DNA from 3 places in the Variovorax sp. YR750 genome. Region 3 is predicted to be linked to each of the others. Evidence: predicted binding sites of a transcription regulator. Region 3 holds the regulator's gene; each other region holds the start of a gene.

Region 1 (7,021 bases), on a different contig from region 3:
AGGCGTGCTCGAAGTAGGTCTCGTTGTACGGGCCGGGCGTGAGCAGCGCTATGTGAGGCGGCACGCCGGCCGGGCACATGCGCTGCAGGCCTTCCATCATGGCGCTGTAGGTGGCGGCAAGCCGCTGCACGTGCAGCGCCTCGAAGGCCTGCGGAAACTGCCGGGTGATGGCAAGGCGGTTCTCGAGCAGGTAGCCCAGGCCCGAGGGCGCCTGGGTGCGCTGCGAGACCACCCACCAGTTGCCGTCGGGGCCGCGCGCGAGGTCGAAGGCGGCGATGTGCAGCCAGGTGTCGCCCGGCGGCTTCACGCCGTGCAGCGCGCGCAGGTAGCCGGGGTGGCCGCGTACCAGCGCCGGGGGAATGAGCCCTTCGGCCAGCAGCTGCTGCGGGCCGTAGGCGTCGGCCATCACGCGGTCGAGCACGCGCACGCGCTGCAGCACGCCAGCCTCGATCTGGCTCCAGCTCTCGGGCGAGACGATCAGCGGGAACAGGTCGAGCGACCACGGCCGCTGCGGGCCGTTGGCGTCGGCATACACGTTGTAGGTGACGCCGTTGTCGCGGATCTGCCGCTCCAGGCTGGCCGCGCGCCGGGGCAGGTCGTTGAAGCCGCCCGGGCCGAGCTGCTCGAAGAAGGCGTTCCAGGCGGGGGTGAGGGGCGGCTGCTCGCCGGCCGGGGCCTGCGTCTGTGTCTGGGATTGCGACTGGGACGGGGACTGGAGCTGGGACTGCGATTGGCCGGCTGCCACCGGCCGCTCGGCCGCGGCATCGTAGAGCTGCGGGGCGGCAGGGGCGGGGGCCGTCGCGGGCCCGGGCGCCGGCCGGACGGGCGCCACCGGAGTGGCCTGGCCGCGCAGTTCGTCGTAGTGGCCTGGCAGGGCGGGCGGGGCGAGCGCCGACGCCAGGGCCGCCGGAAACTCCAGTGCCTGGGCGTCGAACAGGGATTCGTTCAAAGGTTCCACAGGGGATGGATTGTCACACTGCCGTCACGGGGTGGCCGTTCGGGCAGTGTGCTGAATGTCCCCTTCAGCGCCGCAGATCGAGCGTGAACGGGAATTCGCGGCTGCCCGGCAGCTCGATGGTCGCGGGAGGCGTGCGCAGCAGCCCGGGCGTGTGGCCGGTGCGGGTGAAGCGCGAATGGCGGCGGCTCTCGGCCTCGTAGGCGTTGACCGGGAAGGTCTCGTAGTTGCGCCCGCCCGGGTGGGCGACGAAGTACTGGCAGCCGCCCAGCGAACGCTTCATCCAGGTGTCGACCAGGTCGAAGGTCAGCGGCGCGTGGGCCTTGATGCTGGGGTGCAGCGACGAGGGCGGGTTCCAGGCCTTGTAGCGCACGCCGGCCACGAACTCGCCGGCCACGCCCGTGGGCTGCAGCGGCAGCACCTTGCCGTTGACTGTGACGACGTGGCGGCTCTCGTTCAGGCCGGTCACGCGCACCTCGATGCGCTCCAGCGACGAATCGACGTAGCGCACCGTGCCGCCGGCCGCGCCTTCCTCGCCCATCACGTGCCAGGGCTCCAGCGCGTTGCGCAGCGAGAACTCCACGCCCATCGCCTGCATCTGGCCCACCAGCGGGAAGCGGAACTCGAAGTGCGGCGCGAACCAGTCGGGGTCGAAGGCGAAGCCGGCCTGGCGCATCTCGCTGATGACGTCGTCGAAGTCCATCTTCACGAAAGTCGGCAGCAGGAAGCGGTCGTGCAGCTCGGTGCCCCAGCGGGTGACGGGAGCCTTGTAGGGCTCATTCCAGAAGCGGGCCACCAGCGCGCGGATGAGCAGCTGCTGCGCGACGCTCATGCGCGCATGCGGCGGCATCTCGAAGGCGCGCAACTCCAGCAGGCCGAGGCGGCCGGTACTGGAGTCGGGCGAGTAGAGCTTGTCGATGCAGAACTCGCTGCGGTGTGTGTTGCCCGACACGTCGATCAGGATGTTGCGCAGCGTGCGGTCGACCAGCCACGCCGGCATGTTCTGGCCGTAGATCTCGCGGTTCTTCGCGATTTCCTTCAGCGCGATTTCCAGCTCGTAGACCTGGTCGTTGCGCGCCTCGTCCACGCGCGGCGCCTGGCTCGTCGGGCCGATGAACATGCCCGAGAACAGGTAGCTCAGCGACGGATGGTTGTGCCAGTACAGCAGCAGGCTGGCCAGCAGCTCCGGCCGGCGCAGGAAGGGGCTGTCGGCGGGCGTGGCTCCGCCCAGCACGAAGTGGTTGCCGCCGCCGGTGCCGGTGTGGCGGCCGTCGGTCATGAACTTCTCGGCCGACAGGCGGGTTTCGAAGGCGGCGTTGTAGAGGAACTCGGTGTGGTCGACCAGTTCCTTCCAGTTGTGCGCCGGATGGATGTTGACCTCGATCACGCCCGGGTCGGGCGTGACCTGCAGCATCTTCAGGCGAGGGTCGCGCGGCGGCGGATAGCCTTCCATCACGATGCGCACGCCCAGGTCGCGCGCGGTGGCTTCCACGGCGGCCACGAGGTCGAGATAGTCCTCCAGTCGGGCCAGCGGCGGCATGAAGACGTAGAGCACGCCCGAGGCATCGCCCTTCTTCTCGGCGGCGGGGCCGTTGGCGCGGCGCGGGTCGCGCACTTCGACGCACAGCGCGGTGCGAGTGATCCAGTGGGCCGATTCGCCGCGACGGGGCTGGCGGGCCGAAAGGGAGTCGGCGTCGTCGTTGTCGTCCGTGCCGTCGCCTTCACCGTCGCTCGCGGCGCCCGGCGTCTGCATGCGCAATGCAGAGGGCACGACGGGCGGCGTGCCGAAGGCGTAGGGCACGGCGCCGAGGTCTGCGCCCGCGCTGCCAATTTCACCCGTGCCCACGGCATAGCGCGCACGGTAGTCGGCAGAGCTCGGCAGCGCGCCGCGCGGCGCGGTGGGGTCGCGTTCGATCAGGTAGGGGTAGTCGCCCTTGCTGGCCCACGGCTGCGAGTCGAGCGGCAGGCGGTAGCCCATGGGCGAGTCGCCCGGAATGAGATAGAGCCTGTCGTCGCGCAGGAACCAGGGGCCGGTCTTCCAGGCCGGACCCGCGAGCGCGGGAGCATCACCGTTCGCGTTGCCGGGCTCGATGGGCAGCATGTAGCCGATCACCGCGTCGAGCTTCTGCGTGAACACGCGGCGCAGGCGCACGCGTTCGAGTTCGTCGTCGAGCTTCGAGTCGAAAGGGTCGACGTTGACGGGAAGGCGGCGTTCGCGCCAGAGGTAGTAGTAGATGTCCTCGTAGCCCGGCTGGATGTAGCGCTCGGTCAGCCCCAGCTTCTGCGCGAGCAGGTTGGTGAAGCGGCGCGCGTCCTCGCTCGTGTAGTGCGTGGGAAAGCGCTCGTCGGCGAAGAGGGCCGGGTCGTGCCACAGCTGCTGGCCGTCGGCGCGCCAGAAGATCGAGAGCGCCCAGCGCGGCAGCTGCTCGCCCGGATACCACTTGCCCTGGCCGAAGTGCAGGAAGCCGCCCTGGCCGTATTCGGCGCGCAGCTTGTGCACGAGCTCGGTGGCGTAGCCGCGCTTGGTAGGGCCGAGCGCGTCGGTGTTCCACTCGGGCGCGTCGCGGTCGGTGGTGGCCACGTAGGTGGGCTCGCCGCCCATGGTCAGGCGCACGTCGCCGGCCTTCAGGCGCGCATCGACCGCGTCGCCCAGGGCCAGCACCTCGGCCCACTGGTCTTCGGTGTAGGGCTTGGTGACGCGTGGCGATTCGTAGATGCGCGTCACCTTCATCTCGTGGCCGAACTCGACCTCGGATTCGTCGACTCCGCCCTCGATGGGCGCGGCGCTCGAAGGCGTGGGCGTGCAGGCCAGCGGAATGTGGCCTTCGCCGGCCAGCAGGCCCGAAGTGGCGTCGAGGCCGATCCATCCGGCGCCGGGCAGGAACACCTCGCACCAGGCGTGCAGGTCGGTGAAGTCGACGGTGGTGCCGCTCGGGCCGTCGAGCGCCTTCACGTCGGGCGTGAGCTGGATCAGGTAGCCCGAGACGAAGCGCGCGGCCAGTCCGCAGTGGCGCAGCAGTTGCACCAGCAGCCAGCCCGAGTCGCGGCAGGAGCCGCTGCCGTTGGTGAGCGTTTCTTCCGGCGTCTGCACGCCGGGCTCCATGCGGATCAGGTAGTTGACATCCTTCTGGACTTGCTGGTTGATGCCGACCAGGAAGTCGATGGTGCGCTGCTCCTTGCGGTCGATCTTGTCGAGGTAGGCCTGCAGCAGCGGCGTGACCGGGTCGGCCACGAGGTAGGGCGCGAGCTCCTCGGCCTGCGAGGGCTTGTACTTGAAGGGGAAGTTCTCGGCCTGCGGCTCGAGGAAGAAGTCGAAGGGGTTGTAGACCGCCATCTCGACCACGAGGTCGACAGTGACCTTGAACTCGCGCGTCTTCTCGGGAAACACGAGCCGCGCCTGGTAGTTGGCGAACGGGTCCTGCATCCAGTTGACGAAGTGCTCGGCCGGCTCGACGCGCAGCGAATACGAGATGACGTTGCTGCGGCAATGCGGCGCGGGCCGCAAGCGCACGACCTGCGGGCCCAGCTGCACCAGGCGGTCGTACTTGTAGTGGGTGACGTGGTGGAGAGCGGCGTGAATGGACATGCGTTTTTGTGTGCAGAGCTGGCAGATTGCATCGAGAAGATGTCTTTGGTGAGACGCATACTAGCCCAGATGCTTAGCAATTAACGCGCCACTGAGCGTGAGTCTGGGGAGGGTTTGCATCATGGTTTCGGGAGTCGTCCGATGACGCCGTCGCGTGCGTCCGGCAGTGCCGTGGGCGGGGCTCGCGCGTTCGCCGCACTGGGTGGTTCGCTCGTCGGGGCGGCCTTGCAGTTGCAGCAGGAAGCGCTCTGGCCGGCATGGATCTACATGGGCTTGTCGGCCCTCGGCGTCGCCGCTGCATGGTGGCGGCGCATGCCGGGCAGGGCGCTCGTGATCGTCGCCTTCGCATGTGGCGCGATGATTGGAGCGGGGCTTGCGGGATGGCGCGCGACGGCCTACCTGGACGGCGCGCTCGACCCGTCGCTCGAAGGGCGCGACCTCCGGCTCACGGGCGTCGTGTCGGAGATGCCGCAGCGCAGCGAAGCCGGAACGCGGTTTCGTCTCGATGTCGAGTCCGCGCGCTGGGCCGACCCGGAAATCGCCGGACGACCTGCCGTACCCGATCGCATCGCCCTCGGCTGGTACGCCGACGGTTCCAGCCTGTGGAGCCGGTCTTCCGGGAGCCCGATGCCGTCGACGGACGCCAACCGCTCTCCGCACGCCGGCGAGCGATGGCAGCTCACAGTGCGCCTGAGAGCACCCCACGGCAACCGCAACCCCCACGGTTTCGACAGCGAGCTCTGGATGTGGGAGCAGGGCCTCCACGCCAGCGGCCATGTACGAACAGGCGCGCGCGACGATGCTCCCGTGCTGCTGGAAAGCACCTGGTGGCATCCCGTCGAGAGAGCCCGCGAGGCGGTGCGCGATGCCGTCTTCGAGCGCGTGCCGGACCGCGCCAGGGCTGGCGTGATCGCGGCCCTGGTCACCGGCGACCAGGGTGCCATCGACCGTGCGGGCTGGGACGTGTTCCGCGCCACGGGCGTGGCGCACCTGATGTCGATCTCGGGCCTCCACGTCACGATGTTCGCCTGGCTGGCGGCCCATGCCGTGGGCCTGCTCTGGCGGCGGAGCACGCGGCTGATGCTGTGTCTGCCCGCGCAGCAGGCCGCGCTGGTCGGCGGCGTGCTGCTGGCCACGCTCTACGCGCTTTTCAGCGGCTGGGGCGTGCCCGCGCAGCGCACGGTCTGGATGCTGGCGACTGTCGGGCTGTTGCGCCTCACGGGCCGGCGCTGGCCGTGGCCGAACGTGTGGCTGCTGACGGCCGCCGTGGTGGTCGCGCTCGACCCGTGGGCCCTGATGCAGGCCGGCTTCTGGCTGAGCTTCGTGGCGGTGGGCGTGCTCTTCGCCACGGATGGGCCGTCTGACGGGCAGAAGGCCGGCGCGGCCGTGCGCATGCTCCGGTTCTTCCGCGAGCAATGGACCATCACGCTGGCGATCACGCCCTTGAGCCTGCTGCTGTTCCAGCAGGTGTCGCTGGTCGGGCTGCTGGCCAATGCCGTGGCGATTCCGTGGGTTACGCTCGTCATCACGCCGCTTGCCATGCTCGGCGTGTTCGTTCCCACGCTGTGGGATCTCGCGACCTGGGCCGTGCATGCGCTGGCGCTCATGCTGCAATGGCTGGCCGGCCTGCCGCATGCCACGCTGTCTATGGCGGCGCCTCCGCTGTGGATGGCCGCCTGCGGCGTGGGCGGTGGTGCACTGCTGGCGATGCGGCTGCCGTGGTCGCTGCGCAGCCTCGGCGTTCCTCTGCTCCTGCCGGTGCTGCTGTGGCAGGCACCCCGGCCCGCGGTGGGCGAGTTCGAACTGCTCGCGGCCGACGTGGGCCAGGGCAACGCGGTGCTGGTGCGCACCGCCACGCACAGCCTGCTCTACGACGCCGGTCCGCGCTACAGCCTGGAGAGCGACGCGGGCCATCGCGTGCTCGTGCCGCTGCTGCGGGCCTACGGCGAGCGCCTCGACACGCTGGTGGTGAGCCATCGCGATGCCGATCACATCGGCGGCGCGCCCGCAGTGCTCGCGATGCAGCCGGGCGCCGCGCTGCTGAGCTCCATCGAGGCCGCGCACCCACTGCAGGCGGTGCGCCCGGCACGGCGCTGCGAGGCCGGGCAGGCGTGGACCTGGGATGGCGTGCGCTTCGAGGTGCTGCATCCGTTCGAGAGCGACTACAGGAGCTTCACCAAACCCAATGCCGTGTCGTGTGTGGTGCGCATCGACAACGGGCGCGCATCGGCGCTGCTGGCCGGTGACATCGAGCGGCTGCAGGAAACCGCGCTTGTCATGCGCACGCCGCAACTGCTGCGCGCCGACGTGCTGCTGGCACCGCACCATGGCAGCAGGACCTCGTCGGGCGAAGCGTTTCTCGACGCGGTCCAGCCTCGCATCGCGCTCGTGCAGGCGGGGTACCGCAACCGCTTCGGCCATCCGGCGCCGGAGGTGGTCGCGCGCTACCTGGACCGGGGCGTGCAGCTGGTCGAGAACAC
Region 2 (7,021 bases), on a different contig from region 3:
CATCTCCGGCGCGCAGGGCACCATCGCCGGCATCGTGCGCGCCATCGCGGCGGCACGCGCCGCCGGCATGCTCGTCGTGTTCCTGCAGAACGGCTGGGACGCGGGCTACGTCGAGGCCGGCGGCCCCGGCTCGCCGAACTGGCACAAGTCGAACGCGCTCAAGACGATGCGCGCGAAGCCCGAGCTGCAGGGCAAGTTCCTCGCCAAGGGCGGCTGGGACTACGAGCTCATCGAGGAAATGAAACCGCAGGCCGGCGACATCGTCGTGCCGAAGACGCGCTACAGCGGCTTCTTCAACAGCACGCTCGACAGCACGCTGCGCGCGCGCGGCATCCGCCACCTGGTGTTCACCGGCATCGCCACCAACGTGTGCGTCGAATCGACGCTGCGCGATGCCTTCCACCTCGAGTACTTCGCCGTGATGCTGGAAGACGCCACGCACGAACTCGGCGGGCCCGCGATCCAGAAGGCCTCGGTCTACAACGTGGAGACCTTCTTCGGATGGGTCTCCACGGTGGACCAGTTCTGCAGCGTCTTCGCGCTCGCCTCCACTACCCAACCCGCACCGGCCGAAGCGGCCATCGCCTGATTTCTCTTCACCAACAAGGAGTCTCCATGCCCAAGCAAGCCATCATCCCACCCGGCACCGGAGTGCCGATCGCCCCCTTCGTTCCCGGCACGCTCGCCGACGGCGTGCTCTACGTCTCGGGCACCCTGCCCTTCGACAAGGACAACAACGTGGTGCACGTGGGTGACGCCAGCGCGCAGGCGCGCCACGTGCTCACCACCATCAAGGGCGTGGTCGAGGCTGCCGGCGGCACCATGGACGACGTGACCTTCAACCAGATCATGCTCAAGGACTGGGCCGACTACGCGAAGATCAACGCGGTGTACGCCGAGTTCTTCCCCGGCACCAAGCCCGCGCGCTACTGCATCCAGTGCGGCCTGGTGAAGCCCGATGCGCTGATCGAGATCGCCTCGATCGCACACGTCGGCAAGAAGGCCTGAGCTTCATGAGCGCCCTGCACTACGAGGTGCACGGACCGTCCGGCGCGGCAGCCACGGTGCTGCTGTCGTCGGGCCTCGGCGGTTCCGCCGGGTTCTGGCAGCCGCAGCTCGGCGCGCTGATCGTCGCCGGGTACCGAGTCATCGCCTACGACCAGCGCGGCACGGGCCGCAGCCCCGCCGCGTTGCCCGAGGCCTATGCCATCGCGGACATGGCCCGGGACGTGATCGAGATCCTCGACGCGACGAACACTTCGCAGTGCCACTTCGCAGGCCACGCGCTCGGTGGCCTCGTCGGGTTGCAGCTCGCGCTCGACACACCTTCGCGCATCGCGAGCCTCGCGCTCGTCAATGCGTGGTCGACGCCCAATCCGCATTCGGCGCGCTGCTTCGATGCACGGCTCGCACTGCTGGGCGCGTGCGGACCGCGCGCGTATGTCGAAGCACAGCCGATCTTCCTTTACCCCGCCGCCTGGGCCGCGGGGAACGCGCAGCGCGTGGCCGACGAAGTCGATCACGCCTTCGCGCACTTTCCGGGCGAAGCCAACATGAGGGCGCGCATCGCCGCCCTTCGGGCATTCGACGTCGACGCACGCCTCGCCGACATCGCCGCACCCGCACTGATTGCAGCGGCCAGGGACGACACACTCGTGCCCTGGACCTGCTCCCAACGCCTGGCCGACGGCATGCGCGACGTCACGCTCGACTTCGTGCCGCACGGCGGCCATGCCCACAGCGTGACCGAGGCGGAAGCCTTCAACCGCAGCCTGCTCGACTTTCTTTCGCGGGTCAGCGCACCCGCCGTTCCAGCATGACCTCCACCAACACTCTCGACGACGCCGCGCTGTCGCTGCTCTTCACCGGCGCGCGCACCCACAACGGCTGGACCGCCAAGCCCGTCACCGACGCGCAGCTGCGACAGATCTACTCGCTCGCGAGCCTCGGCCCCACCTCGGCCAACTGCTCGCCTGCGCGCTTCGTCTTCGTGCGCACACCCGAAGGCAAGCAGCGCCTCGCGCCGGCCCTGTCGAAGGGCAACCTCGACAAGACCATGGCCGCGCCCGTCACGGTCATCGCCGCGTGGGACCGCAAGTTCTACGACAGGCTACCCACGCTGTTCCCGCATGCCGACGCGCGCAGCTGGTTCACCGGCAGCCCCGAGGCCGCGCACGAGACCGCCTTCCGCAACGCCAGCCTGCAGGCGGGCTACCTGCTGCTCGCGGCGCGCGCGGTCGGCCTCGACGCGGGTCCGATGTCGGGCTTCGACAAGGCGAAGGTCGACGCGGCCTTCTTCGAGGGCACCGACTGGACCGTCAACTTCCTCATCAACCTCGGCCACGGCGACGCGTCGAAGGTGTTCGGCCGCCTGCCGCGGCTGGCCTTCGACGAGGCCTGCTTGCTGGCCTGAAGGAGCTGCGCGACATGCTGCACAACGCCATGGCCTCGAACCCCGTCTCCCCATCGGCATCGATTCCCCCCGGCTTGCAGAAGGCCGACTACCGCAATGCGATGGCACGGCTGGGCGCAGCGGTCAACATCATCACCACCGACGGTCCCGCGGGCCGCGCGGGCTTCACTGCCTCGGCAGTCTGCAGCGTGACCGACGAGCCGCCGACGCTGCTGGTGTGCCTGAATCGTTCGGCCTCGGTGTACCCGGCATTCAAGGCGAATGGCGTGCTGTGCGTCAACGTGCTGGCTGCTGGGCACCAGTCGCTGTCCGCGCTCTTCGGCGGCAGGACGCCGATGGACGAACGCTTCGCCGCAGCCCGCTGGAGCAGCAAGACCACCGGTTCGCCGGTGCTCGACGACGCGGCCGTGTCCTTCGACTGCCGCGTGGTGCACGCGACGAGCGCGGGCACGCACGACGTGCTGTTCTGCGAAGCGGTTTCCATCGCCATCGGTGGCGCGGCGCAGGGGCTCATCTACTTCGACCGGCAGTACCACGAGATCGCGGCACCGCAGCAGCACTGATCTCTTTTCCTTCCCTCTCCCCAAGGGGAGAGGGAGTAAGCCTCAGCGCGGCGCGATGCCCTGGAGAACGATGCGCTGCACGTTCTCCACCGTGCGCTCGAAGAATGCCTCGTCTTCCAGCGTGTGCCCCGACAGCGCCTGCACCTGTACGCCGAAGTCCGCGTAGTGCTGCGTCACCGCCCACAGCGCGAAGATGAGGTGATGCGGATCGACAGGCGCCAGCTTGCCCGCTTCGATCCATGCGCGGATCACTTCCGATTTCTTCTCCACCAGCGTGCGCAGTTCTCGGTCGAGTTCGTCGCGCAGCAGCGGTGCGCCCTGGATCATCTCCAGGCAGAAGAGCCGCGACGCATCGGGCCGGTCGCGCGAGATCACCAGCTTGCGGCGGATGTAGTCGCCGATGGCCTGGGCCGGGTCCTGCTCCGCGCTGAAGCCGCGCAGCGGTTCGAGCCACAGCGCGAGCAGGTCGCGCAGCACGTTGACGTAGAGCTCTTCCTTGTTCGCGAAGTAGTAGAGCAGGTTGCTCTTCGAAACGTCGGCGCGCGCCGCCACCTGGTCGATGGACGTGCCATGCAGGCCGAAGCGCGAGAACAGTCCCAGCGCGGCACCGAGGATCGCGCTGCGCTTGTCCTCGATCTGCCGCAGCCTGCGGTTCACCGCGGACGCGCTGCGCACCGCGGGCTTCGCGCGCTTGCGCACCGGGATCTCTTTGCTGGCGCTCGCGGCCAGTGCTTTGGTCTTCGGCATCTTCCCTCGCTCTTCCCTCGTTCGTTCGGTCGTGAATCGGTGGACAGGACAACGCACCACTGTAAAGCCGCGATGCATCGCCTTGCGCCGCAACCGTCTTCGCGGCACGGCAATGCGCACCATACTGACGCGACGGATGGGTTTTGTCCATTTGGTCCAACTGGCACAGACGTTGCATGGCGAAAGGCATGCCAAGCATGAGGAACCTGCCATGACCCTGCTTTCCGTACCCATCATCGATCTCGCGCCCTACTTCGCCGGAACCGCCGAAGGCAAGGCGGAGGTAGCGAAGAAAGTCGACGAGGCCTGCCGCAGCATCGGCTTTCTCGTCATCACGAACCACGGCATCTCGCCCGATCTGATCTCGCGCGTGTCATCGCTCTCGCGCAGGTTCTTCGACATGCCGCTGGGCGAGAAGCGCAAGGTCGATCGTCCGCGCGAGGACGCGGTGCGCGGCTACAGCGCCGTGGGCGAGGAAGGCCTCTCCTACAGCCTCGAGGAGGCGGCGCCGGGCGACCTGAAGGAGTCGTTCTCCATCGGCCCCTCGAGCGTGCCGGACGACGACTACCACCGCGGGCCTGCCGCAGGCCCGCACTTCGAGCCCAACAGCTGGCCGCCCATCGACGGCTTCCGCGAAGCCTACGAGGGCTACTTCGATGCGATGAGCGATCTCTCGCGCTCGCTGATGCGCGTCTTCGCGCTCGGCCTGTCGCTGCCCGAGTTCTTCTTCGACGACAAGATCGACAAGCACATCAGCATGTTCCGCGTGCTGAGCTACCCGCCGCAGCGCGAGCAGCCGCTGCCCGGCCAGCTGCGCGCGGGCGCGCACAGCGACTACGGCAGCCTCACGATCGTGCTGCCCGACGACAAGGGCCTGCAGGTGTTCAACAAGGCCGGCCAATGGGTCGACGTGCCGCAGGTCGAGGGCGGCCTGGTGGTCAACATCGCCGACCTCATGATGCAGTGGACCAACGACCAGTGGGTGTCCACGCTGCACCGCGTGATCAACCCGCCCTTCGAGGTGGCGAGCACCAACCGCCGCCAGTCGCTGGTGTTCTTCCACCAGCCCAACTACGACGCGATGGTCGAGTGCCTGCCGAGCTGCCTCGCGCCGGGCGAGCAGGCGAAGTACGCGCCCATCTCGTCGGGCGACCACCTCACCTCGAAGTTCGTCAAGCAGACGACCTTCGGCGGCACCAAAGTGGCGGCCTGAACGCATGGCTCATCTGTCATACGTCAACGTCTTCGCGAAGGACGTGGTCGCGCTCAGCGGCTTCTACCAGCGCGTCTTCGGCTTCGAGGAGATCGAGGCGATCCGCTCGCCGATCTTCCGCGGGCTCGATACCGGCAAGTCGAGCCTCGGCTTCAACGCCCTCGATGCCTACGAGCTGCTGCACCTGAGCGAGTTCTCCGACACGCGCGGCGTGAAGTTCCTGCTGAACATCGACGTCGACAGCCAGGCCGACGTCGACCGCATGGTGCCCGTTGCGCTCGAAGCCGGCGCCACGCTCGTGAAGCCGCCTTACGTCACCTACTACAACTGGTACCAGTCGGTGCTGCTCGATCCAGAAGGCAACGTGTTTCGCATCAACTTCATGATGTGACGCGCGCCGCTCTCTTGCTTTCCCCTCCTCTCTTCTTCAACGCCTCTTCTCAAAGGTAGTTCCATGCAGCAGCTGCGCACCCTCACTCCCGGCCTGGGCCTGGCCATGACCATCGCGGCCGGCGGCGCGTTCTTCACCTCGCTGCCCGCAGCGGCGGCCGATGGCTTCACGCTGAAGGACAAGCCGAAGATCGCGATGCTCTACTTCGGCCCGAAGAACGACGGCGGCTGGACGCAGGCCTTCGACGAGGCCCGCGTGAAGATCGAGAAGGAGATCGGCCAGAAGATCCAGTTCGTGGAGAACGTGCCCGAGGACGCGTCGGCCATCAAGCCGGCGGCCGAGAAGTTCATTCAGCGCGGCGCCAACATCGTGATCGGCACCGCCTTCGGCTACTCCGACAGCTTCAAGGACCTGGCCGCCAAGTACCCCGACGTGGCCTTCCTCAACGGCTCGGGCACCACCAACGGCAGCAACCTCGAATCGTTCTACGGCCGCACCTACGAGAGCCAGTACCTCTGCGGCATGGCCGCCGGTGCCGCATCGAAGACCGGCAAGCTCGGCTTCGTCGCGGCCAACCCCTTCGGCGTGGTGAACTGGACCATCAACGCCTTCGCGCTCGGCGCGCAGAAGATGAACCCGAACGCCACCGTCAACGTGATCTACACCGGCGCGTGGAACGACCCGGTGAAGGAGCGCGCGGCGGCTGCCGCACTCATCGACCAGGGCGCCGACGTGATCGGCCAGCACGTCGACAGCCCCACGCCGCAGATCGTCGCGCAGGAGCGCGGCGTGTACGGCACCGGCCACCACCGCGACCTGCGCCAGTTCGCGCCCAAGGCCACGCTGTGCTCCTCCGTGTGGGTGTGGGACCGCTTCCTGACGCCGGAGCTCAAGAAGATCATCGCCGGCGGCTGGAAGCCCGCGCAGTACGGCGCCTTCATCGAGATGAAGGATGGCGGCACCGACATCGCCGGCTTCGGCCCCGCGGTGCCCAAGGACAAGGCCGCGACCATCACCGCCGAGCGCGACGCGATCATGAAGGGCAAGCAGATCTACGCCGGCCCGCTCGCCGACCGCGACGGCAAGGAACGCGTGGCCAAGGGCGCCGTGCTGTCGGATGCCGACCTCTGGAAGATGGACTGGTTCGTCAAGGGCGTGGTCACGCAGAAGTGAGCCGAAGGCCAAGCACCTCATGCCCAATGCGCTCGAACTCACCGGCATCCGCAAGTCCTTCGATGGCTTCGCGGCCCTGACCGACGCCCACTTCGCAGCGCGCTGGGGCGAAGTGCACGCACTGCTGGGCGAAAACGGCGCGGGCAAGTCGTCGCTGATGAACATCGCAGCCGGGCTCTATGCGCCCGAGGCCGGGCAGCTGCTGGTGGACGACAACGCGGTGCGATTCGACGGCCCGCGCGACGCGGCGAAACACCGCATCGGCATGGTCCACCAGCATTTCAAGCTGGTGCGGCCGTTCACGGTGGCGCAGAACATCCTGCTCACCGCACCGCCGCCGGCCGAGTTCCAGAGCCATGGCGAGCGGCTGCGCGAGATCACGCGCGACATCCGCAACAAGGCCGCGGAACTGGGCTTCGACATCGATCCGTCGAAGCGCGTCGACGCGCTGTCGATCGCCGAGCAGCAGCGCGTGGAAATCCTCAAGGTGCTTCTGGCCGGCGCGCGCATCCTGATCCTCG
Region 3 (7,021 bases):
AGCCTGTAGGCGCCCTGCTGCTTGAGCACGTCGATGAGCTTGAGCGCCTGCTGCGCCATCTCGGGGCTGCGGATGAAGAGGCCGATCTCGGTGTTGTGCGTTTCTGAGCGCGGGTCGAAATTCATCGAGCCGACGAAAAGAATGCGCCGGTCGATCACCGCCGACTTGGCGTGCAGCCTGCCCACCGAGGTGCCGAAGAGCCCCAGCCGCACGCTGCGCCGGGTGCGGTTGGTGCTCAGCTCGTAGAGGTCGGCGCCCAGCTTGAGCATGTCGGGGCGGTAGCGGCGGTAGGCGGTGTGCACCAGCGGCTCGTCGGTGGCGGCCAGCGAGTTGGTGACCACGCTGATCTTCACGTTGCGGCCGCGGATCTCGCGCATCACCTCCAGCCCCGAGGGGCCCGGGATCAGGTAGGGCGAGACGATGGTCACGTCCGAGCGGGCGCGGCGCATCTGCTCGACCACGTTGTAGCGCACGCTGTCCACGTCGAGCAGCGGCACGCCGCCGTAGGAAGCGGTCTTGCCGATCACGCGCTCGGGCGAATCGGCGTATGCCTCGGCGGTGGTCCAGATCAGGCCGAGCTTGCCGGCGTCCAGGTCTTCCGCCATCGGGCTGTAGCCGAGCAGGTCGTTGGGCGCGGGCCTCGGAGGCGGCGGCGTGGTGTCGGGGCCGGTGGCGAGCTCGAAGCGTTGCTGCAGCTCCTCGCGCGACAGGCCGGTGCTCGCCACCGACTGGATCGGCCGCACGTAGACGCTGTTCCAGTACTGGTCGAAGAGACTGCCCAGGCGCGGGATGAGCGCGCCTGTGACGAAGGTATCGAGGTCGATGAAGTTCTCGCCCGCGGTGCGCCTGAAGTACTGGTTGCCGATGTTGCGCCCGCCCGCCACCGCCATCGCGCCGTCGGCGATGAACAGCTTGTTGTGCATGCGCCGGTTGACGCGGCTGAAGTCGAAGAGCGAGGCGGTGAAGCGCTTCAGCAGGCTGCCGCGCCCGGCCGGGAACGGGTTGAACAGCCGCAGCTCCACATTGGGCGTGGCGGCGAGGCCCAGCAGCAGCTCGTCTTCGCCGGAGGTGTAGAGGTCGTCCATCAGCAGCCGCACGCGCACGCCGCGCAGGGCGGCGTCGCGCAGGGTGCGCAGCAGGTAGCGGCCGGTCTCGTCGTTCTCGATCTGGTAGTACTGCACGTCGAGCGTGCGCTGCGCGCGGCGGGCCAGCTGGATGCGGGTGTCGAAGGCGAAATCGCCGCCGGGCATCAGGCGGAAGCCGCTCAGGTCGGGGTCGGGCTGGGAAGCCAGCGCGATCTTGCCGAGGGCGGTGTCGGCCGAGACGGTCATGGCCCTGGTGGGCGTGCGCGGCGCCTCGTCGGGCAGCGTGGCGCAGCCTGCGAACAGCAGCACCGCCACCATGGCGAAGACCCAATGCCCACAGCGCGACATCAGGCCCCGGCTCATCGGCGGTGTCTTTCTACAGGGCTTTGCGCAGGTTGGCGGGAGCGATGCGAAGCGCCTCGCGGTACTTGGCGACGGTGCGGCGCGCGCACTCGATGCCCTGTTCCTTCAGCATCTCGGAGATCTGGCTGTCCGACAGCGGCTTCTTCACGCTCTCGGAGCCGACGAACTGCTTGATGAGCGCGCGCACCGCGGTGCTCGACGCATTGCCGCCGGTCTCGGTGCCCAGCGCCGAGCCGAAGAAGTACTTGAGCTCGACCGTGCCGAAGGGCGTGGCCATGTACTTGGCGGTGGTCACGCGCGAGATGGTCGACTCGTGCAGGCCCAGCTCGTCGGCGATCTCGCGCAGCACCAGCGGGCGCATGGCCAGCTCGCCGTGCACGAAGTAGCTCTTCTGCCGCTCGACGATGGCGTTGCTCACGCGCAGGATGGTGTCGAAGCGCTGCTGGATGTTCTTGATGAACCAGCGCGCCTCCTGCAGCCGCTGCGACAGCGCCTGGCTGCCCTCGCCCTTGTGCGACTTGAGCGCGCCGGCGTAGATGTCGTGCACGCGCAGGCGCGGCATCACCTCGGGGTTGAGCATGACGCGGAACTTCACGTTCGTGCCGCGCCCGGTCTTGGTGACGATCACGTCGGGAATGATGATGTTGCGCTCGACGTCGACGAAGCTGCGGCCCGGCTTGGGCTCCAGCCGCGCGATGATCTGCAGCGCCGAGCGCACCAGGTCCTCGTTGCTGCGGGTGAGCGTGGCCAGGCGCTTGAAGTCGCGGCGCGCGAGCAGCTCCATCGGCTGCTTGCAGATGGCGATGGCGGTCTTGCGGACCTGCTCCTCTTCCTCGGTCTCGTCCTCGCTGGCCATGGCGCGCAGCTGGATGCTCAGGCATTCGCCGAGGTCGCGCGCGCCGACGCCGGCGGGCTCCAGGCTCTGCAGCAGGCCGAGCGCCACCTGGAAGTGGTGCACCAGGTCGTCGAACTGGTCGTTGTCGTCGCCGGCCAGGCCCGAGGCCAGGGCGGGCAGCGAGTCTTCGAGGTAGCCGTCGTCGTTGAGCGATTCGATCAGGAAGCGCAGCGCGGCGCTGTCGTTCTCGTCGAGGCGCAGGCTCAGCGCCTGGCGATGCAGGAAGGACTGCAGCGACTCCTGGCTGCGCGCGAGCTCGGTGGCGTCGGCGCGCTCGTCGTCGCCCAGGTTGTTCTGGCGCGCGGGCGCGTCGCTGCCCCATTCGCTGTCGTCGGGCGCCATGTCGACGGTGCCGTCGCCTTCCCAGTCGGGCTCGCGCTCGGAGATGTCGGCGGCGGGGCCGTCGGTGTCGGCCGTACTGGTGACGGTTTCGGTGGAAGCAGTGGAGGCGCTGCTGGCGGCCGGCGAAGCGAAGTCGCCCTCGCCGTCCCCGCCTTCACCACCATCACCGCCTTCATCGCGCGGAACCGGGGCATCGGCCGTGTCGAGCCCGAATTCCTCGCGCGCCGCTTCTTCCGCGGTGCGCTCGAGGAACGGGTTCTCGTCGAGCATCTGCTCCACCTCCTGGCTCAGTTCGAGCGTGGAGAGTTGAAGCAGCCTGATCGACTGCTGCAGCTGTGGCGTCAGCGCCAGATGCTGCGAAACGCGAAGGGACAGCCCTTGCTTCATGGTGGAAACCGCCCCCGCGCCTTACATGCGGAAGTGCTCGCCCAGGTACACCCTGCGTACCTCGGCGTTGTCGACGATCTCCGAAGGCGTGCCTTGTGCCAGCACATGCCCGTCGCTGATGATGAAGGCGTGATCGCAGATGCCCAGCGTCTCGCGCACGTTGTGATCGGTGATGAGCACGCCGATGCCGCGCTCCTTCAGGAAGCTGATGATCCGCTGGATCTCGATCACCGCAATCGGGTCGATGCCGGCGAAGGGCTCGTCCAGCAGGATGAAGCGCGGCTGCGTGGCCAGCGCGCGCGCGATCTCGACGCGGCGGCGCTCGCCGCCCGACAGCGCGAGCGCGGGCGAATCGCGCAGGTGGTCGACGCGCAGGTCGGCCAGCAGCTCGGACAGGCGCTCCTCGATGTGCGGCTTCGACAGCGGGGCCATCTTGCCGTTCGCGTCGGGCTCCATCTGCAACTCGAGCACGGCGCGCACGTTCTCCTCGACCGTGAGCTTGCGGAAGATCGAGGCTTCCTGCGGCAGGTAGCTCAGGCCCATGCGGGCGCGGCGGTGGATCGGCATGTGGGCGATGGGCTCGCCGTCGATGGTGATGTCGCCGGCATCGGCGCGCACCAGACCCACGATCATGTAGAACGACGTGGTCTTGCCGGCGCCGTTGGGGCCGAGCAGCCCGACGACTTCGCCCTTCTGTACGTCGAGCGAGACGTCCTTCACGACCGTGCGGCTGCCGTAGCTCTTCTTCAGGCCGCGCGCGACCAGGCGGCTGCCCGGGGCGCCGTTGACGTCCTGCGTTCCTGCGGATTCGATCACTTGCGGGTATCTCCCTGGTCACTGCCGAGCGTGGTGCTCTGGCGCAGGCCCTTGCCGGGTGCCGGGGTGGGCGCCGGCGGCGGCGCCTTCGCGCCGGCGGCCGGGGCCGAGGCGCCGGCCGCAGGGGCTGTGGCGGCCTTGGGGGTCAGGATGGTCCTGACGCGCCCGCCCGGGGCCGAGGCGTTGACGGCGGTATTCGGCGGCACGGTGGAACCGTTGACGGTGTAGGTGTCGTTGCTCTGGTCGTAGACGATCAGCGCGCCCTGGCTCTCGTCGTTCGGCGTGGCGCCCAGCAGCCGGCGCATGGTGGCGTTGCGGATGAACTTGACGTTGTCGGCGCGGCTGTCGTACTCGATCACTTCCGACTCGCCCTCGATCCACTCGTCGGGCGCGTTGCGCTTCTGCTTGTAGTAGGCCCGCTTGCCGGGTGCCGCCGTGACCACGCCGTACTGGTAGCCCTCGGCGTCCTGGCGCACGTCCAGCCGCGCGCCGCGGATGATGATCGTGCCCTTTGTCACCAAAACGTTGCCGGTGAACACGCTGGTCTGCTTCAGGTCGTCGTAGCGCATCGCGTCCGACTCGATGTTCATCGGCTTGGAGCGGTCGGCGGTCTCGGCCAGGGCACCCGAGGCGAAGCCGGCCAGCAACAGCGCGCCGGCAGCCAGCCGGCTGACGCGACGAAGGAAGGGGGTGGTGGGGTAAGAGTGCAATGTCATAGAGGCACGAAACTTGCTCGGCATTGTATGCGTCTGAGTGCTTCTGCCCCGCACGCACAGATGAAAAAGCCCGCCTAGGCGGGCTTGACTTTCGCTCTGGTTTGCTACCAGAAACAGCGTGAATCCAAGGGCTCAGCCCTTCTTTGCTTCGCCGATCAAATAGTTCACGACCTGAAGCACTTTGGTCATGTTGCCGGCGGTCTCGCCGTCCACGTACCAGCGGCCTGCCACGGCCATCGCAGGCACGCCGGCCACCTTGTAGGCGTCGGTCAGCTGCGAGGCGCGCTTGGCCTTGCTGGCCACGCCGAAGGAGGTGAAGGTTTCCTTGAACTTGGCGGCATCCAGGCCGTTGGCGGTGGCCCAGGCAATGATGTTGGCGTCGCCGTTCACGTTCTGGCGCTGGGCGTGGATCGCGTTGAACACCTTCGGCTGGTATTCGTCGACCTTGCCCATGGCTTCGAGCGTGTAGTACAGGCGCTGCTTGGCCTCGACGTCGTTGCCCACGAAGGGAACGGGGATGCGGCGGAAGGCGACTTCCTTCGGCACCGTCTTGATCCAGGCTTCCAGCGACGGCTCGAAGTCGTTGCAGTGCGGGCAGTTGTACGAGAAGAACTCGACCACCTCGATCTTGCCGGCGGGCGCGTCGACCGGCACCCGCTTGTCGAGCACCAGGTACTCGGAGCCGGCCTTGGGCACGCGCGCCTGGGCGTGTGCCGGGTTGGCGGCCAGGGACAGCAGTCCGAGCGAAGTGGCGGCCAGCGAAAAGTCACGACGTTTCATTGAAAGAGCTCTCCAGTTATTACGGCAGACTGAGCCGGCGCGCGGCGGGGAGTTCCCCCGCATCCGGCGCGCCCGAGGCTGTGGATGGTGGCGGCAAACGCCGCGCAGCGAAGCTTAGGGGCTATTCGTGTCGGTTGCCGGCCGGATGGCGTCCGGTCAGCGCTGCACGCGGACCAGCGCCGAATCCATCCCGCCGCCGTCGAGCCGCTCCTTCAGGCGGTCGGCGTCGTCCTTCTTGTTGAAGGGGCCGGCACGCACGCGGTAGACGGTGCGGCCCGCCTGCTCGCGCTCGGTGACCTTGGCTTCGACGCCCATCAGCGACAGCTTGGCCCGCTGCGCCTCGGCGTCCTCGGTGGTGCGGAAGGCGCCGGCCTGCACGAAGTACATGAACGGATCGGGGCCGGAGCTGCTGCCGGCGTTGCTGCCGCTGCTCGGCGCGGCCGACGCGGTGGTCGTGCTGCCGGAGCCGGAAACGCTGCCCGAGCGGGCGCGGGCCAGGTCGCCCAGCGGATCGTTCGACGGCGGCAGGGCGTTGGCCTCGGCCGGCACCGGCGCGGGGCGCGGCTTGGGCGCCACCACCACGGGCACCGGCGGCGCGGTGTTGGGCGAAGCGGTGGCCGGAGCCGCGGCGGTGTTGCCGGTGGCCGGCTCGCCGGTGATGGGGTTGACCGGGCCGGCCGGAGCGGCCGGGGCCGCCGGCTTGGGAGCGCCTGCCTTGCCGGCCAGCGGCGCGTTCGGGTCCCAGTCGCGGTTCTTGCGGGCTTCGGCCTCGTCCTGCTCGGCGCCGCCGCGCTGCGTCTTGGTCACGAACGGGATCGGCACCTTGGTCACGTAGACCGCGATGCCCAGCGCGACGCCCAGGCCGAGCACCAGCCCGATGATCAGGCCGATGACGATGTTGCCGCGTTGACTTCTTGTCTTCTTCATGGTGAGGGAGTTCACATCTTGCTCGGCGCACTGACGCCGAGAATCGCGAGGCCATTGTGCAGCACCTGCGCGGTCGCGGCGACCAGCGCCAGGCGGGCCAGTTTCACCTTTTCGTCGTCGACCAGGATGCGCTCGGCGTCGTAGTAGCTGTGGTAGCTGGCGGCCAGCTCGCGCAGGTAGAAGGTGACATCGTGCGGGGCGAAGTCCTTCGAGGCGGCGGTCAGCATGGCCGGGTACTTGGCCAGCAGCAGCATCAGCGCCTGGGCGACCGGGCTCTCCAGCGGCGACAGGTCGACGTCCTTGAGCGCGGCGGCGTCGCCGCCCCAGCCGGCCAGCACCGAGCAGATGCGCGCGTGGGCGTACTGCACGTAGTAGACCGGGTTGTCGTTGTTCTTCGTCACCGCGAGGTCGACGTCGAAGGTGTACTCGGTATCGGGCTTGCGGCTCAGCAGGAAGAAGCGCACCGCATCGGTGCTGGTCCACTCGATCAGGTCGCGCAGCGTGACGTAGCTGCCGGCGCGCTTGCTGATCTTGACCTCCTCGCCGCCCTTCATCACGCGCACCATGGTGTGCAGCACGTAGTCGGGGTAGCCCTCGGGGATGCCCTCGCCGGCGGCCTGCAGGCCGGCGCGCACGCGGGCGATGGTGCCGTGGTGGTCGGTGCCCTGGATGTTGATGACCTTGTGGAAGCCGCGCTCCCACTTGGCGAT

The links. Region 3 encodes sigma-54, which starts transcription at its own class of promoters, with help from an activator protein. Its sites were predicted from a motif close to TGGCANGNAANCTGCTTT; they were not measured.
Region 1: a site for sigma-54 is predicted at 4,615-4,632, ahead of BMY35_RS20620 (transglutaminase family protein). Genes of this name have one in related genera too.
Region 2: a site for sigma-54 is predicted at 3,885-3,902, ahead of BMY35_RS28730 (isopenicillin N synthase family dioxygenase). Genes of this name have one in related genera too.

What each region holds. Positions count from the first base shown of each region.
Region 1 is NZ_FOBJ01000010.1:65,016-72,036, reverse strand. It holds gene BMY35_RS20625 (circularly permuted type 2 ATP-grasp protein) at 1-958, opposite strand, end outside; gene BMY35_RS20620 (transglutaminase family protein) at 1,023-4,541, opposite strand; gene BMY35_RS20615 (DNA internalization-related competence protein ComEC/Rec2) at 4,683-7,021, shown strand, end outside.
Region 2 is NZ_FOBJ01000016.1:127,982-135,002, reverse strand. It holds gene rutB (pyrimidine utilization protein B) at 1-589, shown strand, start outside; gene rutC (pyrimidine utilization protein C) at 616-1,008, shown strand; gene rutD (pyrimidine utilization protein D) at 1,014-1,820, shown strand; gene BMY35_RS28745 (malonic semialdehyde reductase) at 1,817-2,413, shown strand; gene rutF (NADH-dependent FMN reductase RutF) at 2,428-2,976, shown strand; gene rutR (HTH-type transcriptional regulator RutR) at 3,019-3,723, opposite strand; gene BMY35_RS28730 (isopenicillin N synthase family dioxygenase) at 3,935-4,936, shown strand; gene BMY35_RS28725 (VOC family protein) at 4,941-5,327, shown strand; gene BMY35_RS28720 (BMP family ABC transporter substrate-binding protein) at 5,391-6,500, shown strand; gene BMY35_RS28715 (ABC transporter ATP-binding protein) at 6,520-7,021, shown strand, end outside.
Region 3 is NZ_FOBJ01000011.1:143,153-150,173, reverse strand. It holds gene BMY35_RS22515 (phospholipase D family protein) at 1-1,448, opposite strand, end outside; gene rpoN (RNA polymerase factor sigma-54) at 1,462-3,072, opposite strand; gene lptB (LPS export ABC transporter ATP-binding protein) at 3,094-3,888, opposite strand; gene lptA (lipopolysaccharide transport periplasmic protein LptA) at 3,885-4,604, opposite strand; gene BMY35_RS22495 (thiol:disulfide interchange protein DsbA/DsbL) at 4,737-5,384, opposite strand; gene BMY35_RS22490 (SPOR domain-containing protein) at 5,541-6,311, opposite strand; gene argS (arginine--tRNA ligase) at 6,323-7,021, opposite strand, start outside.